Regions from separate parts of the Pantoea sp. Ep11b genome, predicted to be linked through region 1. Evidence: predicted binding sites of a transcription regulator. Region 1 holds the regulator's gene; the other holds the start of a gene.
The links. Region 1 encodes CRP, which controls carbon source genes, mostly activating them, when cyclic AMP is high. Its sites were predicted from a motif close to ATGTGANNNNNNTCACAT; they were not measured.

Region 1 (8,072 bases):
ATAGTCTCGCGTGCCTCGCGTGCCATCCCCGCCAGCTGCAGGCCAAAGGCCACGTTCTCCAGCACGTTACGCCACGGCAGCAGACCTTCGTGCTGAAACACCACGCCGCGCTCCGCGCCAGGGCCGGTCACCGGCTGGTTATCCAGCGTGATGCTGCCCGACTCCACCGGCAGAAATCCGGCAACCAGATTGAGCAGGGTCGTTTTGCCGCAGCCGGAGGGGCCGAGCACCACCAGCAGTTCATGGCTCTCCAGCTGCAGGTTGATATCCTGCAATACCGGCTGTCCGGCATAACGAGCATTGAGGTGAGCGATGCGCAGCATGGTGCCTCCTTAAGGTTTCACGAGTGGTGCGACAAAGCGCGAGGTCACGTAGCTGCTGTAGTCGTTGTCCGCCTGCGGCACTCTGCCCTGCGCTTTCAGAAAGTGCGCGGTATCGACGATCGCTTGATTAACTGGTTTGCCCAGCTGCTCAACCTGCTGCTGCGCCGTGAGATAGGTGTTGCCTTTAACCAGGCCCGGCACCTGCGCTTCCGGCACACCGCTCAGACGGGAGAGCTTACTGAGGTTCTCCGGCTGCTTCAGCCAGCTGTCGGGGCTGTTAAGATAGGCCTGCTGAGCCTCGATCGCGCTGCGGGCGAAAGCGGTAACGATCTCAGGATGTTGCTCCGCAAAATCTTTGCGCACCACCCAGACATCCAGCGTTGGCGATCCCCAGCGGCCAACGTCTGCCGAGTCGGTTAACACCCGGCCCTCTTTTTCCAGCTCGTTCACCGCCGGTGCCCAGACGTAGGCGCCATCGATATCGCCCCGCTGCCAGGCCGCGATAATGGCGGGCGGCTGCAGGTTCACCAGCTGGACCTGCGACGGTTTAATGCCCCAGTGTTTCAGGGCCGCCAGCAGGCTGTAATGGGTGGTGGAGATAAAGGGTACGGCGATACGCTTGCCGATGAGATCCTGGGGGTTCGTGATGCTCTTCTTCACCACCAGCGCTTCAGAGTTCCCCAGCTGAGAGGCGAGTAAAAAGGCTTCGATCGGCAGCTTCTGCGCCGCTGCGACCGCCAGCGGGCTGGAGCCGATATTGCCGATCTGCACGTCGCCGGAGGCCAGCGCGCGGAGCACGCCCGCGCCGCTGTCGAATTTGCGCCAGTCAACGCTGGCCCCGCTCGCTTTAGCAAAAGTGTTGTCGGCCTGCGCCACCTTTGCCGGTTCCGCTGAGGTCTGCCAGGCGACGGTGACGTTGACCGCCTCTGCCCTGAAAGCCAGCAGCGCCAGCGCCGCCGCTAAAAATGTTAAACGTGTTGCTGCCATGATCGCGTCCCCCTGTTTTTATCGTGGGGGCAGTGTCTCCGGGCGCTATAATTTCATAAAGGAATTAAAAATTATCCCCTATAGAAATAAGTTCTTAGATCACTATCTGCAAACGTAAGTCGGAAATCGCAATTGCTGAAAAAGGCTAAAGTAAGCAAAAATGTCAGGCGCTCACATTGTCCCTGTGTTATTGATATGCATTCCCAATTACTGCCTGTTAAGGTCTCTGTATCTGATGTCGATCGAGAAAGTCGCTCAGCTGGCTGGCGTCTCTAAAGCCACGGTATCGCGGGTTCTCAACGCGAATCCCGGCGTAAAGCCTCATACGCGTGAAAAAGTTCTGGCGGCCATCTCTGCCTGCGACTATCAGCCTAACCTGCTGGCGCGTCAGCTGCGCACGGCGCAGAGCCACATGCTGCTGGTGCTGATCTCGGATATCACCAACCCCTTCTGTTCGCGCGTGGTTCAGGGCATTGAGGCCGAAGCCGAACTGCATGGCTACCATATCCTGCTCTGCAACTCCGCCTCGCAGCTTCAGCGCGAAGCCGCCTATCTGAGTCTGCTGACCGGCAAAGTGGTGGATGGCGTGATCACGATGGATGCGGCGTCCGGCTTACAGGATCTGCAGGCGCTGATTGCGGGTGCGCCCTGGGTGCAGTGCTGTGAATTCGATCCTGCCATCCCCGCCTCTTCCGTCAGTATCGACCACCTTGAGGCGGCGCGTGACACCGTCCACTACCTCGCGGGCAAAGGGCGACAGCGCATCGGGCTGGTGAATGGCGACATGCGCTACCTCTATTCGCATCATCGGGAAAAGGGTTACCGGCAGGCGATAGAGGAGCTGGGCCATGCGTGGTCTGCCGTCGCCTATACCTATGAAATTACGCCCGAAGCGGGGAGTCAGGCGCTGCGCGAACTGATGGCGCTGCCGCAGCCGCCCGATGCGGTGTTTGCCGTGTCCGATGTGCTGGCAGTAGGCGTGGTTCACGCGGCGCTGGAGGCGGGCCTGCGCGTGCCGGAGGATCTGGCGGTCGTCGGATTCGATGGCGTGCCCTTTACCCGCAGCCTTAACCCGCCGCTGACCACCATCGAGCAGCCGATGAACGAACTGGGCGCACGCAGCGTGCAGTTGCTGCTGCAGAAGATCCGTCAGCCTAACGCGCCAGTGATCCATGAGGTATTGCCCTGGACGCGCGTTGAACGCGCATCCAGCTGACTCAGTGCCAGATTAACAGGACGCAGGCGGCAGTCAGCAGCCCCATCGCCAGATTAAAGATTTTCCAGGCGCGACGGCTGCGCAGGATGCGGCCAATCATCGCGCCAAATCCCATCCAGATGACGCCCGAGACCAGGTTAACCAGAAACATGCCGACGCTAATCGCCATTACAGAGTGACGATAGGCGTCACCAGCCAGGCTGAAGCTGGCGACCGCGCCCAGCGCCATCAGCCAGGCCTTGGGATTGATCAGCTGCAGCAGCCCGCCCTGCCAGAACGGCATAGGCGCATCCGGTGCCTGGTCAGTCTCCAGCTTCTCGTAGCTGGCGGTGGCGATTTTCCACGCCAGCCAGAGCAGATAGAGGCTGCCGGCAATTTTCAGCACCAGATGCAGCGAAGGATAGAGCAGGATCAGCCCCCCCACGCCAAAGGCCACCATCAGCAGCATCACCTGCATCCCGATCATGATGCCAATCATCAATGGAAAGGTGCGCACGAAGCCAAAATTAGCACCCGAGGCGGTGAGTAACATATTATTGGGGCCGGGCGTAATCGCCGCGACCCAGAGAAAGCCCAACATTGAGAAGAAAAGACTCAGTTCCATGACAATCGGGTACTCCCTGCCCCGGTAAGAAAAAACCTCTCGAAGCTAACAGTGTGATATGGAACAGACAAGCTTTTACCACATGAAATTTACCGGACCGGAAAACGAGCAGTTCACGCCGCCTGCCGGGCTGCGTAACGCGCATCTGCAGACGATGCTGCCGCGTCTGTTACGCCGGCGCAGCACGCTGGTTCCCCACTGGCAGCGTCTCGATCTGCCGGATGGCGATTTTGTCGATCTCGCCTGGAGTGAAGATCCGCACTCTGCGCAGCATAAGCCACGCGTGGTGCTGTTTCACGGGCTGGAGGGAAGTTTTCACAGCCCCTATATTCACGGCCTGATGACGATCTGCCGCGCGCGCGGCTGGCTGGCGGTGGTGATGCATTTTCGCGGCTGCAGCGGCGAACCTAACCGGCTGAACCGCATCTATCACTCTGGTGAAACCGACGACGCCCGCTTTTTCCTGCGCTGGCTGCACACCCGCTGGGGCCGCGTGCCTACCGCCGCCGTGGGGTTTTCGCTGGGCGGCAACATGCTGGGCTGTCTGCTGGGTCAGGAGGGCGCCGCCGCAGAGGTCGACGCTGGCGTGATTGTTTCAGCGCCGCTGCTGCTGGAGCCCTGCAGCGTAAAACTGGAACGCGGTTTTTCGCGCTTCTATCAATACTATCTGCTGGCACAGCTCAAGAAGAATGCCCGCCGTAAGCTGCACGCCTGGCCGGATACGCTGCCGGTGAATCTGGCAGAGCTCAAGGGGCTGCGGCGACTGCGCGACTTCGATGATGCGATTACGGCGCGCGCCCACGGTTTTATGGATGCGGCAGATTACTATCATCGGGCCAGCGCCATGCCCTGGCTGAAGCAGATAGAAAAACCGCTGCTGATCCTGCACGCCCGGGACGATCCCTTTATGAGTGATGAGGTGATCCCGCAGAGCAGTCAATTATCTGCCACTATTACGTATCAACTGACATCACACGGCGGCCACGTAGGGTTTGTCGGCGGCACATTACGCCAGCCTGAAATGTGGCTGGAACAGCGCATCCCTCAGTGGATCGCCCCTTTTCTGGATAACTGATCTCGTGATTATTCCCTGGCAACAGGTCTCGCCTGAGACCCTTGAAAACCTGATTGAAACCTTTGTGCTGCGCGAAGGCACAGACTACGGCGAGCAGGAGCGCAGCCTGCTGGACAAAGTGGCGGACGTGCGACGTCAGCTGGAAAGCGGTGAAGTGGTGCTGGTATGGTCAGAACTGCATGAGTCGGTCAATATTATGCCGCGCAACGCCTTTCGTGGCTGATGCACCCGCCGCCATTTCATGCTAACAATGCCTGTTACCCGATCTCACAGGGAGCTTCTCTATGTCTGCACGTCATCCTATTATCGCGGTGACCGGTTCCAGTGGTGCAGGAACCACCACCACCAGCCTGGCGTTTCGCAAAATCTTTCAGCAGCTTGATCTTCATGCGGCGGAGCTGGAGGGCGACAGCTTTCACCGCTTTACCCGTCCTGAGATGGATATGGCGATTCGTAAAGCGCGCGATTTAGGACGCCACGTCAGCTACTTCGGCCCCGAAGCCAATGACTTTGGCCTGCTGGAGCAGAGCTTTAAAGAGTATGGCTATAGCGGACAGGGGCAGTCGCGCAAATATCTGCACACTTACGATGAGGCGGTGCCGTGGAATCAGGTGCCAGGCACCTTTACGCCGTGGCAGCCGCTGCCGCAGAACACCGATATTCTCTTCTATGAAGGGCTGCATGGCGGTGTGGTAACGGCGCAGCACAATGTGGCGGAGCAGGTTGATCTGCTGGTTGGCGTGGTCCCGATTGTAAACCTGGAGTGGATCCAGAAGCTGGTGCGCGACACCGGCGAGCGCGGCCACTCCCGTGAAGCGGTGATGGACTCGGTGGTCCGGTCGATGGAGGATTACATCAACTTCATCACGCCCCAGTTCTCCCGCACCCATATCAACTTTCAGCGTGTCCCGACCGTAGATACCTCCAACCCGTTCGCTGCCCGTGCCATCCCATCGCTGGATGAGAGTTTTGTGGTGATTCATTTCCAGGCGCTGGAGGATATCGACTTCCCCTATCTGCTGGCGATGCTGCAGGGCTCCTTTATCTCGCACATCAATACCCTGGTGGTGCCGGGCGGCAAAATGGGTCTGGCGATGGAGTTAATTATGGGCCCGCTGGTGAAGCGGCTGATGCAAGGCAAACGGATAGAGTAAGGGACGGCATGCGCAGGCTTCAGGAAGGTCGCTACAGGCAAAACCCGGACACAAAGGATCTGACAGCAGCCCATAAGCTCAACACGCAGGGAACCGGATCAGAAGAGGAAAGCGTCCCCCGCCAGGGACAGCGCGGGACGAGCGGTCAGGGACTGGCTCAGGCGACCTTCTGATCTGACCCGGTTCTCTGTGCAGGCACGGTCTTACAACAGCGTGCCGGCAACGTTAAAAATCCTGCGGCTATTACAGTTCAATCACTTCGTAGCTGTGGGTAATCGTTACGCCTTTACCCAGCATGATGGCGACCGAGCAATATTTTTCCGCCGAAAGATCGACGGCGCGTGAGACCGCTTTATCCTGGAGTGCTTTGCCACTGACGATAAAATGCAGGTTGATGTGCGTAAAGATTCGCGGCGCCTCTTCACGACGTTCTGAGGTCAGTTTTACTTCACAATCAGCCACATCGTTGCGGCCTTTTTGCAGAATTGATACCACGTCGATTGCGCTGCATCCGCCCGCCGCCATCAGCACCATCTCCATTGGGCTGGGCGCTTTATCCCCTGAATTGCCATCCATCAGGATCTGATGGCCCGATGAGGATTCTCCGAGGAATGTCAGCCCTTCTACCCATTTCACTCTTGCCTGCATGATTTTTGCTCCGGAATATGCTGTTTTGTCGTCAGAGTACGCTTTCCCCTGGTAAACAGCAATCCGGAGAAATCCGCCCGTAGCTGAAGCGAGACAACAGAAGACAGTCGGCTTAAGCTGTGCTACAAACAGTGCTGAAAATATTTTTCGTCACCCGATGACGAAGCCGGGAAGAATGATGCGCACTGCGCCTGATGCGGCCCGAATAATTTCCTGAAATGGAAAACGCTTGAAGCTTTCACCGCCTGACAGGGAAAACTGCCCCCTGTGTTTTGGGCACGATTACAACAGAGGATAATAGCGAATGGTTCTCGGCAAACCGCAAACAGACCCTACACTCGAATGGTTCCTGTCCCATTGCCATATTCACAAGTATCCATCCAAAAGTACGCTGATTCATCAAGGTGAAAAAGCCGAAACGCTTTACTACATCGTGAAAGGTTCCGTTGCGGTTCTGATTAAAGATGAAGAAGGCAAGGAGATGATTCTTTCCTACCTGAATCAGGGTGATTTTATTGGTGAGCTTGGCCTGTTTGAAGAAGGCCAGGAGCGCAGCGCCTGGGTACGTGCGAAAAGCGCATGTGAAGTGGCAGAGATTTCTTATAAGAAGTTCCGTCAGCTGATCCAGGTTAACCCTGATATCCTGATGCGACTCTCGTCGCAGATGGCGCGTCGCCTGCAGGTCACGTCTGAAAAAGTGGGTAATCTCGCTTTCCTTGACGTGACCGGGCGCATTGCACAGACCCTGCTTAACCTGGCGAAACAGCCAGATGCCATGACGCATCCCGACGGCATGCAAATTAAAATCACTCGTCAGGAAATTGGCCAGATTGTTGGTTGTTCACGCGAAACCGTGGGCCGTATTCTGAAGATGCTGGAAGATCAGAACCTGATCTCCGCACACGGCAAAACCATCGTCGTTTACGGCACCCGCTGATTCCTGTCACCCACGGCGTGATGGCAACATCACGCCGTTATTGTTTGTGCTGAGCCGATGTGGCGTCGAATAATCTACCACCCTGAAGTGAACTACGCCCTGCGGCAAACGCTGGTGCTCTGCCTGCCGGTGGCGCTGGGCTGGCTGGCGGGCGACCTGCAAAAAGGCCTGCTCTTCTCGCTGGTGCCCGCCTGCTGCAATATCGCTGGTCTGGATACCCCGCATAAACGCTTCTTCAAACGCCTGATCGTGGGCGGCAGCCTGTTTGCCCTCGGCAGCTTCCTGATCCAGTGGCTCACCCTGCAGGCGGTGCCGCTGCCGCTGATCCTGTTCGCCATGTCGCTGTTGCTCGGAGTAACCGGAGAGATCAGTCCACTGCATGGCCGTCTGCTGCCCGGCACCCTTATCGCCGCCATCTTTACCCTGAGCCTGGTGGGTCGCATGCCGATCTATGTTCCGCCCCTGCTCTATATCGGCGGCACGCTCTGGTATGGGCTGTTTAACTGGTTCTGGTTCTGGCTGTGGAAAGAGCAGCCGATGCGCGAGAGCCTGAGTCTGATCTACCGCGAACTGGCTAACTACTGCGACGCCAAATATACCCTGCTGACACAGCTGACCGATCCGGAGAAGGCCCTGCCGCCGCTGCTGGCTCGCCAGCAGAAAGTGGTCGACCTGATCAACACCTGTTATCAGCAGATGCATATGCTGTCGGCCAGCCGCGACCACAGTCATAAGCGGCTGACGCGCGCCTTTCAGGTGGCGCTGGATCTGCAGGAGCATATCTCAGTCAGCCTGCATCGGCCGGAAGAGGTGCAGAAGCTGGTGGAGCAGAGCCACGCCGAAGCGGTGATCCGCTGGAATGCCAAAACTATCTCGGCCCGGCTGCGGGTGCTGGCGGATAATATTCTTTATCACCAGTTACCCGAACGCTTTGCGATGGACAAGCAGCTCGGCGCGCTGGAGAAAATCACCTGGCAGCATCCCGACAACCCGGTCGGGCACTTCTGCCTCTATCACTTCAACCGGATTGCCCGGGTCCTGCGCACGCAGAAACCGCTCTATCAGCGCGACCTGATGGCCGACCGCCAGCGCCGCCTGCCGCTGCTGCCTGCCCTGCGCAACTATCTC
Region 2 (8,072 bases), 460 kb from region 1:
AGCAGATCCAGCACTTCCTGCACGCTGCTGGTGTTGGCCAGCTTCTCGATCACGCTGTCATCATCCAGCGCATTGGTCAGGCTGGTGATCACCTGGATGTGCTCGTTATTGCGGGCCGCAATCCCGATCACCAGACGCGCCACATCCTCCGGCTCTTCGCCGAACAGGACGCCTGCCGGATACTGGCAGAACACCACGCCGGTTTTCAGCACGCGATCTTTGGCTTCCACCGTGCCGTGCGGCACCGCGATTGACTCACCGAGATAGGTCGGGGTCAGTTTTTCACGCGCCAGCATCGCTTCCACATACTCCGGCTCGACGTAGCCGCCTTTCACCAGCTGTTCACCGGCAAAGCGAATCGCCTGCTCTTTGTTGCTGGCGGTCAGGCCAAGGAAGACGTTATCCGCGCCCAGCTTAAACAGATGCGCGTTACCTTCATCGTAGCTATCGGCCAGCGTCGTCTTCACGGTTTCGCGATGCGCGTCACTGCGGTTAGCCGCCACCAGACGTTCGGTCAGAGTGCTGTAGAGCGCGCTGTCGAGGAAGTTATTCAGCGAGATATGCTGCGCGTGCGGCGCCTGACGGATTGCGCGTTCGGTCAGGTCACGATGCGTAATCACCAGATCGACATCACCCGGCAGGGCGTTAATCGCGGTATTGGTCACCGAGACATTGCGCAGACCGGCATCCTGCACTTTCTTACGCAGCACGCCTGCGCCCATGGCGCTGGAGCCCATACCGGCATCACAGGCAACGATGATTTTACGCACATGATGCAGGTCCACGCTCATGGCGTCGCTGGCAATGGCGGCACCGGGTGCGCTCTGGCCTTTGGACTGCGCTTTCATCTCATGCATGCGCTGGGTCGCGGCTTCGATGTCGTCATCTTCTTTCACTTTGCTGGTTTTCAGCAGGATAGCGGAAACCACAAAGGAGACAGCAAAGGCGGCCGCGATAGCAGCGACGTTAGCGAAGTAGGCGCCTTTTGGCGTCATCGCCAGCACCGCCAGGATAGAACCCGGTGAAGCAGGAGAGACCAGGCCGCCATTCAGGACGGTCAGCGTGAAGACGCCGGTCATCCCGCCCAGGATCACGGCCAGCAGCAGACGAGGCGCCATCAGCACGTAAGGGAAGTAGATCTCATGGATGCCGCCCAGGAAGTGGATAATGGCGGCACCGCCCGCAGACTGTTTTGCACTGCCACGACCAAAGAACATGTAGGCCATCAGCACGCCCATCCCCGGACCCGGGTTCGCTTCGATCAGGAAGAAGATCGATTTACCCGCTTCACTCGCCTGCTGGATGCCGAGCGGTGAGAAGATACCGTGGTTGATGGCGTTGTTCAGGAACAGGATTTTCGCCGGTTCTACGAAGATGGAGGTCAGCGGCAGCAGGTTGTTCTGCACCATCAGGTTCACGCCCGCCGCGAGAATATGCGACAGACCTTCTACCAGCGGGCCAATGGCCAGGAATGCCAGCAGGGCCAGCACCATCCCGATAATACCGGCCGAGAAGTTGTTGACCAGCATCTCGAAGCCGCTTTTGATTTTGCCGTCAATGGCCCGGTCAAACGACTTAATGGCCCAGCCACCCAGCGGACCGGCAATCATCGCCCCCAGGAACATCGGCATATCTGCACCGACAATCACACCCATGGTGGTGATGGCACCGACTACGCCGCCGCGATCTCCGCCCACCAGACGTCCGCCGGTGAAACCGATCAGCAGCGGCAGCAGGTAAGTAATCATCGGGCCGACCAGTTTGGCCAGCGTTTCGTTAGGGATCCAGCCAGTTGGAATAAACAGCGCGGTGATGATACCCCAGGCGATAAACGCCCCGATGTTTGGCATCACCATATTACTCAGAAAGCGACCAAAGCTCTGTACTTTGACCTTCACTGATGAGGACATAAACCCACCCCTTATTGAGACGCGCTGCAATAGGAGAGCGCGTTTGTTTTTGTTTAGCCACCCCGACCTGAAGCCGGTGGTATTACTGTATGCACGCGGACTCTATCACGCGAATCTGGCACTGCGTAGGGCATGACATTAGTGTGATCTGTGTCACTGATTAAGGGGGGCTGCAGGGGTCATTAGCGTGACTCTGATCACAATTAGTGGCGTGAATGCCTCTGTATTGGGCGATTTTTAGTCAGATTTGCCGGTTATCTGTGAGCTGTATCACATCCTGAGAAAGGCGCTTTGTTATAAATATGTGATGAAAGTCACAAAATATTTTTGGTCGAAAATGCGCCAGATCACACTTCATTTTGCGGGTCCTGGCGGCAAAGAGAAAGAGTGGGGAGAGGGGCAGAGAGATCACCTCTGCCCGGAAAGCGGTTTACTGCTGAATGCCACCCTGAACGGCCGCCTGGGCCTGAGGCAGGGCCTGAGCGTTGGCAGAGAGCGTGCTCATCAGCGCATTATATTGCGTAGCCTGATCCTGGGTCGGGAACTGTACGCCGCCATCATTGAAGCTGACCCGGGAGCCCTGCAGTTGCAGGAAGTCGCCGGTCTGTACCGCACCCTGGCTCAGCGCCTGCAGTTTAGGCAGCAGCGGGATCAGCTGATTGGCGGGCACCGTTACCACTTTGTTGTAGGCGGTGTCGTAGACCTTTTTCAGATCATCCGACTGCTTCAGGGCCGCTTTGCTGCTGTCCGCCTGCATTTTGGCGCTTTCAATCTGCTGGGTGACAATCACAAGGGCGCTGTTGGCCTGACGCAGTGAGTCGCGACGGCTGAGATAATCCTGCGGAACGCGAATCGCGGAAAGCTCATCCACCACCGGACGCATTCCCTGTTCGACCGCTTTGTTCGCCTGCTGCGAGAAGCCATACAGAATGGCGTAATCGCTGGCGAAGTTGCCAAAGCTCTGCTTCTGGTTTTCGCTGAGGCTGGGAAGATGCTCGCCGCTGCGCATCACGGTATTCTGGAGAAAGTCGATAAATGCTTTACGCTGCTCGCCCTCTTTGTCACCACATGCGGTGAGCTGCAGCACGATCAGCGCGCCAGCGAGCATAATGCCGCCGCGTGCCATGAGGCGTGTAAATCCTGAAGCCATAGGGTCAACTCCTGTCGGTGATACTGTCTGATGTCCAGGTAGGAATGGCCTAAAGAATAGAACAAACCCGCGCCACGGCACAATGTGAAACCGCCGCTAAAACAGGTGCTTTCTGAAATGGCGGTAACAGAGCAGGATCTGCGGCGCGCCCTGCGCGCCCTGCGCGGCTTGCAGGCGTCCCGCTCTCCGGGCGGCGTTTTTCTGGCGGCGGCCCTAAAAGACCACGGCCTGACCATCTTTCCGGCTTTCACTGGCTGCAATATAGAACCCCTGAGGATCGCGCACTATCGCCTGTGCGCCGCCGAAGTTGTAGTTGCTCAGCGGATCTTCCAGCAGCACGTTGTGGCCCATGCGGCGCAGGGTACTCAGAGTATTGCGATCGAGGGTGGATTCGAAGACCACCTCGCGCCCCTGAACCACCCGCCAGCGCGGCGCATCAATCGCGGCCTGGGGATTCTGCCGGTGCAGCATGATGCGCAGCGCCAGCTGAACGTGCCCCTGGGCCTGCATCGGGCCACCCATCACGCCAAACGCCATCAGCGGCTGGCCCTGCTGATCCCGCGCAAAGGCGGGGATGATGGTGTGGAAAGGGCGCTTACCGCCCGCCACGACGTTGGGATGGGCCGGGTCGCATGAGAAGCCCGCGCCGCGATTCTGCAGGCTGATGCCGGTGCCGGGGACGACCACGCCGGAGCCAAAACCCATATAGTTGGACTGAATGAACGAAACCATCATGCCCTGGCTGTCACCGGCGGCCACATAGACAGTGCCGCTTTGCTGCGGCGAGCCGAAGCGGAAATCGCCTGCTCTGTCAGGATCGATTAGTGCGGCCCGCTGGCGAAGATAGTCCCGGCTCAGCAGCAGCGCCGCCGGAAATTCCAGGTGATCTTCATCGGTGACATAGCGTTCGAGATCGACCAGTGCCAGTTTCATCGCCTCAATCGAGAGGTGAAGCCACTGCGGCGAATCGGGTGCGTGACGGTTGATCTCCCACTCTTCCAGAATCCCCAGCGCGATCAGCGTCGCGATGCCCTGACCGTTAGGCGGCAGCTCCTGGACCGATCCACCGGCAAACGGATGCGACAGCAGCGTAACCCAGTCAGCCCGATGGTTTTTCAGATCCTCCAGCGTCAGGGCGGCGCCATGCTCACGGGCGAAGGCCGCTATCTTCTGCGCCAGCGCGCCACGATAGAAGCTCTCGCCCTGGGTTTCGGCGATCTCCTGCAGGGTGGCGGCCTGCGCCGGATTGCGGAACAGTTCCCCAGCCTGCGGCGGGCGGCCCTGGGGCGCAAAGCAGTCGCTGAAGCCCGGCTGATCCCGTAGTTTGTCGTAGCCGCGCTGCCACAGCTGGCTAATCAGCGGTGAGACCGGAAAACCATCGCGCGCATAATCGATCGCCGGTTGCGCCAGGGTGGTCAGCGGCAGGGTGCCGAAGCGCTGCGCCAGTGAGACCCATGCCGACACCGCGCCAGGAATGGTGACTGACTCCCAGCCGGTTTCCGGCATGGCGTCAAAGGCGGCAAAACGTCCGGGGTGCCAGGCGGCCGGAGCACGGCCTGACGCGTTGAGCCCATGCAGCTCACTGCCATCCCAGACGATCGCAAATGCATCGCTGCCAATGCCGTTTCCGGTCGGCTCCAGTACGGTTAAGGCGATAGCCGTGGCGATCGCCGCATCCACCGCGTTGCCCCCCTGCTGCAGCATACGCAAGCCTGCCTGCGCCGCCAGCGGTTGTGATGTCGCCACCGCATTACGCCCCATCATCGGGACGCGATGAGAGGGGTAAGCGACATTAAAATCTGTTTCACGCATCGCTCTTCCTTGCCGGGATCGGGAGTGTGGGCCGCCGTCTGCGCAACAGTCAGGGAGCGCACTTTTGTCGCGCATAACGCCAGGCGCAGACGGCATAAACGCACCGGAATGGGGCGTCCGCCGTTTCTTCAGGTCCACTGTTGATTAATCTGCTAAAAAAACAGCGTTCAGATTAGCGGATTTTCCTGTCCGGCACCGTGAGCCGACGCGCGGCAACGCTGAAGGGTATGCCAGGATTATTCTTATTTTCATTAGAGTGATGAATATATGTGTTCAGGAAGTAAACCATTGGCGTATATTTTGCACTCATCACTGCAGAGGTGCAGCGCCTCACAGAAGTGAGAAGATGCCAGTAAAAAGCATGATGGCTTCCACATAAATCGCAAACACCGATTGATTTTTTTGCCCGCTATGGAGGCGCAAAAATCAACTGCCTCAGCACGTTAGAGGCGCTGGAATTTTTCCGGCAAACCATAGTTAAAAAAATAATTACAAATTGCGCGGCAAATCGTCAGGTCTCTATCCATACTTAGTCTCCCGGCATTTGTTGCATTGACCTGACAACTTTTAAAGCAGTGCACCGCAGGCTGTGTCCCGTAATGGTTTCTCTCATAACAAAAACAAACCCTTGCGGGATCCAGCCTGGAACAGGCCCGGTTTCAGAGTCCTGACTTCAGGCTCGTACCTCTCTACTTTCACGTGCTTCATAGTGAGTTTTAAGGAGTTCTCTATGGAATTAAAAGACCCGATGTTTGAATTGCTCAGCAGCCTTGAGCAGATTGTTTTGACACGTGATGATCGCGCCGCCGAGTTACTTATTCAGCGTCAGCAACCCGCCCAGCCAGAGCCGCAGCGTCTGCGTGAAATGACCGGCATGCAGGTTGATGAGTTTGCGAAAGTAATGGGCGTGAGCGTTTCTTCCGTGAAAAGCTGGGAAGCCCGCCGTACCCGTCCATCTGCGACGGCGCAGAAACTGATGAAGTTATTACATGCCAACCCCTATCTGGGGCGGCAGTTGCTTGAGTGATCAGGCAGCACGAAGGAACCCGCCGCTGGCGGGTTTTTTTATGGATGTCAGAGGCTGTATTTCGCCGCCTGCTTTGCAAACCAGCTCTCCGGCACGCTATAGGGCGGCTCCCGCAGCTGAGCCAGTCCGCTTTCGATGATCGTCGAAGCCTGCTGCCATAGCTGCGCATCGCCCTGTTTCAGCAAGGCGATCTGGATCTGTTTTTCTACCAGGTAAATCCGTGCAAAATCGGGATCAAATCGGACGATCGCGCGGGTATTGTCGATGATGTCTGCCAGTTTGATGGTCTGCGCTTCAGGACTGGCACTGGCCGTGTGGCGGAAGTGCGCTACTTTGCGGGCGGCGCGATTCTTTGCCGTGGCGGGGGCGCTGTCGGTCAGCATCTCCACCAGGCTGGCCACACGCTGACCAAAATGCGCTTCGATATCCTGTTGCGTCGTGGCGGTATCTTCCACCGTGTCGTGCAGCCAGGCCGCCGCTAAGAGCGCCTCGTCGTGACTGACGCTGCGCACCAGCTCTGCGACCGCAGCCGGATGAACGATGTATGGCTCATCGGTATATTTGCGGCGCTGACCGGCCCCGGCATGTGCCTCGGTGGCAAAGCGACGAGCCTGTTCTTCCAGTGAATCCTGCATGCTTTTCCCCCTGGCCAAAAGTTTGCTTGCAATTATCTAGCGCACTATCTATATTCATCAGTATGAACAGTGATCAAGATGACAAAAAAGTGAAACCGATGCCACTGTTGGTCGATCAGCAGCTCTGCTTTGCGCTTTATTCTGCCAACCTGGCGATGAGCAAAGTCTATCGCCAGCTGCTGAGCCAGCTCGATATTACCTATCCGCAATATCTGGTGATGCTGGTGCTGTGGCAAAAAGATGATGTCACGGTCTCGGAGATTGGCGAGCAGCTCTTTTTAGACTCGGCCACCTTAACGCCTTTGCTGAAGCGGCTGGAGAGCGCAGGTCTGATTAACCGGCAGCGCACCCGTCAGGATGAGCGGCAGGTTGCGGTGACGCTGACGGAGACTGGCCGGGCGCTGCGCGCCAGGGCTGAGACCATCCCTGACGCCGTTAAATGTGCCACGGCCTGTGAAGATGAGGCCCTGCTGGCCCTGAAATTACAGCTGGATGGGTTGCGCGACAACCTGAACCAGTCCCGATAAAGATTGCGGTTGGGTGCGCCGCACCCACTGAACCTCACCGCCCGGTTACGGTTAAATAAGTAGCGGGCGATTAAATAGCGTAACGGAGAAATGTCATGTCTTTAGAACAAGTGGTTTACCGCGCCAAAGCCAAAGCAACCGGTGGTCGCGATGGTCGTGCAACCTCTTCTGACGGTGTGCTGGACGTGAAACTGGGCGTGCCAAAAGAGATGGGTGGTGCAGGCGGTGAAGTCACCAACCCTGAGCAGCTGTTTGCTGCGGGTTACTCTGCCTGCTTCATCGGCGCGATGAAGTTTGTTGCTGGCCGTGACAAAATCGCTATGCCAAAAGATGCATGGATCGAAGGTGAAGTGGGCATCGGTCCTATTCCCAACGGTTTTGGTATTGAAGCGACGCTGAACATTCATCTGCCTGGCATGGATGAAGCAGAAGCGCAGAAGCTGGTGGATGCGGCACATATCGTCTGCCCTTACTCAAACGCGACCCGCAACAACATCGACGTCACGCTGAATATCCTCTGCTAAGCGTGCTGCGGGCCTGATACGCAGGCCCGCTTCTTTTCTGCTGCGCACTGCGGCAATGTCCTCCCACGAATCCTCTCATTGTGTAAAAAAAGGCGCTAATCGGGTCATCAGTGATTATTTTCTGGCCTGACAAGAGCGGCCATGCTTTACTGAGCCACCTCGCGTTACAGCCTGTTAGCCCGTTCAGAATTTTCCTTCATCTTTGTCCGGTCCGCTTATTCGGCGAACTCTGTCGCGTTTCGGTAGTCACATAACAAGATTTGGTCAAGCGCTTCACTCCGGAGAAACACCTTTTTTCATGAATTATATTAAAACCCTGTCTCAGCAAAAGTTATCGCTCTTGCTGGCGCTCTATCTCGGTATCTTACTGAATTTACCGATTTTCTATCGCCGTTTTGATGGTTTTCTCAGGCATTCTACGATAACGAACTGGCTGACTGCCGTCACCGAGGTGGTCGCCATTGTGCTGCTGACGTTCTTCCTGATG

Region 2: a site for CRP is predicted at 2,169-2,186, ahead of AB1748_RS02415 (PTS mannitol transporter subunit IICBA). Genes of this name have one in related genera too.

What each region holds. Positions count from the first base shown of each region.
Region 1 covers NZ_CP160631.1:47,596-55,667, forward strand. The annotation lists gene tauB (taurine ABC transporter ATP-binding subunit) at 1-323, opposite strand, end outside; gene tauA (taurine ABC transporter substrate-binding protein) at 333-1,310, opposite strand; gene AB1748_RS00345 (LacI family DNA-binding transcriptional regulator) at 1,546-2,526, shown strand; gene AB1748_RS00350 (LysE family translocator) at 2,528-3,130, opposite strand; gene AB1748_RS00355 (hydrolase) at 3,189-4,205, shown strand; gene AB1748_RS00360 (YheU family protein) at 4,210-4,428, shown strand; gene AB1748_RS00365 (phosphoribulokinase) at 4,490-5,359, shown strand; gene AB1748_RS00370 (OsmC family protein) at 5,603-6,007, opposite strand; gene crp (cAMP-activated global transcriptional regulator CRP) at 6,312-6,944, shown strand; gene AB1748_RS00380 (YccS/YhfK family putative transporter) at 7,002-8,072, shown strand, end outside.
Region 2 covers NZ_CP160631.1:505,223-513,294, forward strand. The annotation lists gene AB1748_RS02415 (PTS mannitol transporter subunit IICBA) at 1-1,910, opposite strand, end outside; gene AB1748_RS02420 (DUF3053 domain-containing protein) at 2,341-3,060, opposite strand; gene AB1748_RS02425 (gamma-glutamyltransferase family protein) at 3,274-4,872, opposite strand; gene AB1748_RS02430 (HTH-type transcriptional regulator) at 5,603-5,899, shown strand; gene AB1748_RS02435 (HD domain-containing protein) at 5,947-6,534, opposite strand; gene AB1748_RS02440 (MarR family winged helix-turn-helix transcriptional regulator) at 6,597-7,061, shown strand; gene AB1748_RS02445 (organic hydroperoxide resistance protein) at 7,157-7,585, shown strand; gene eptB (kdo(2)-lipid A phosphoethanolamine 7''-transferase) at 7,884-8,072, shown strand, end outside.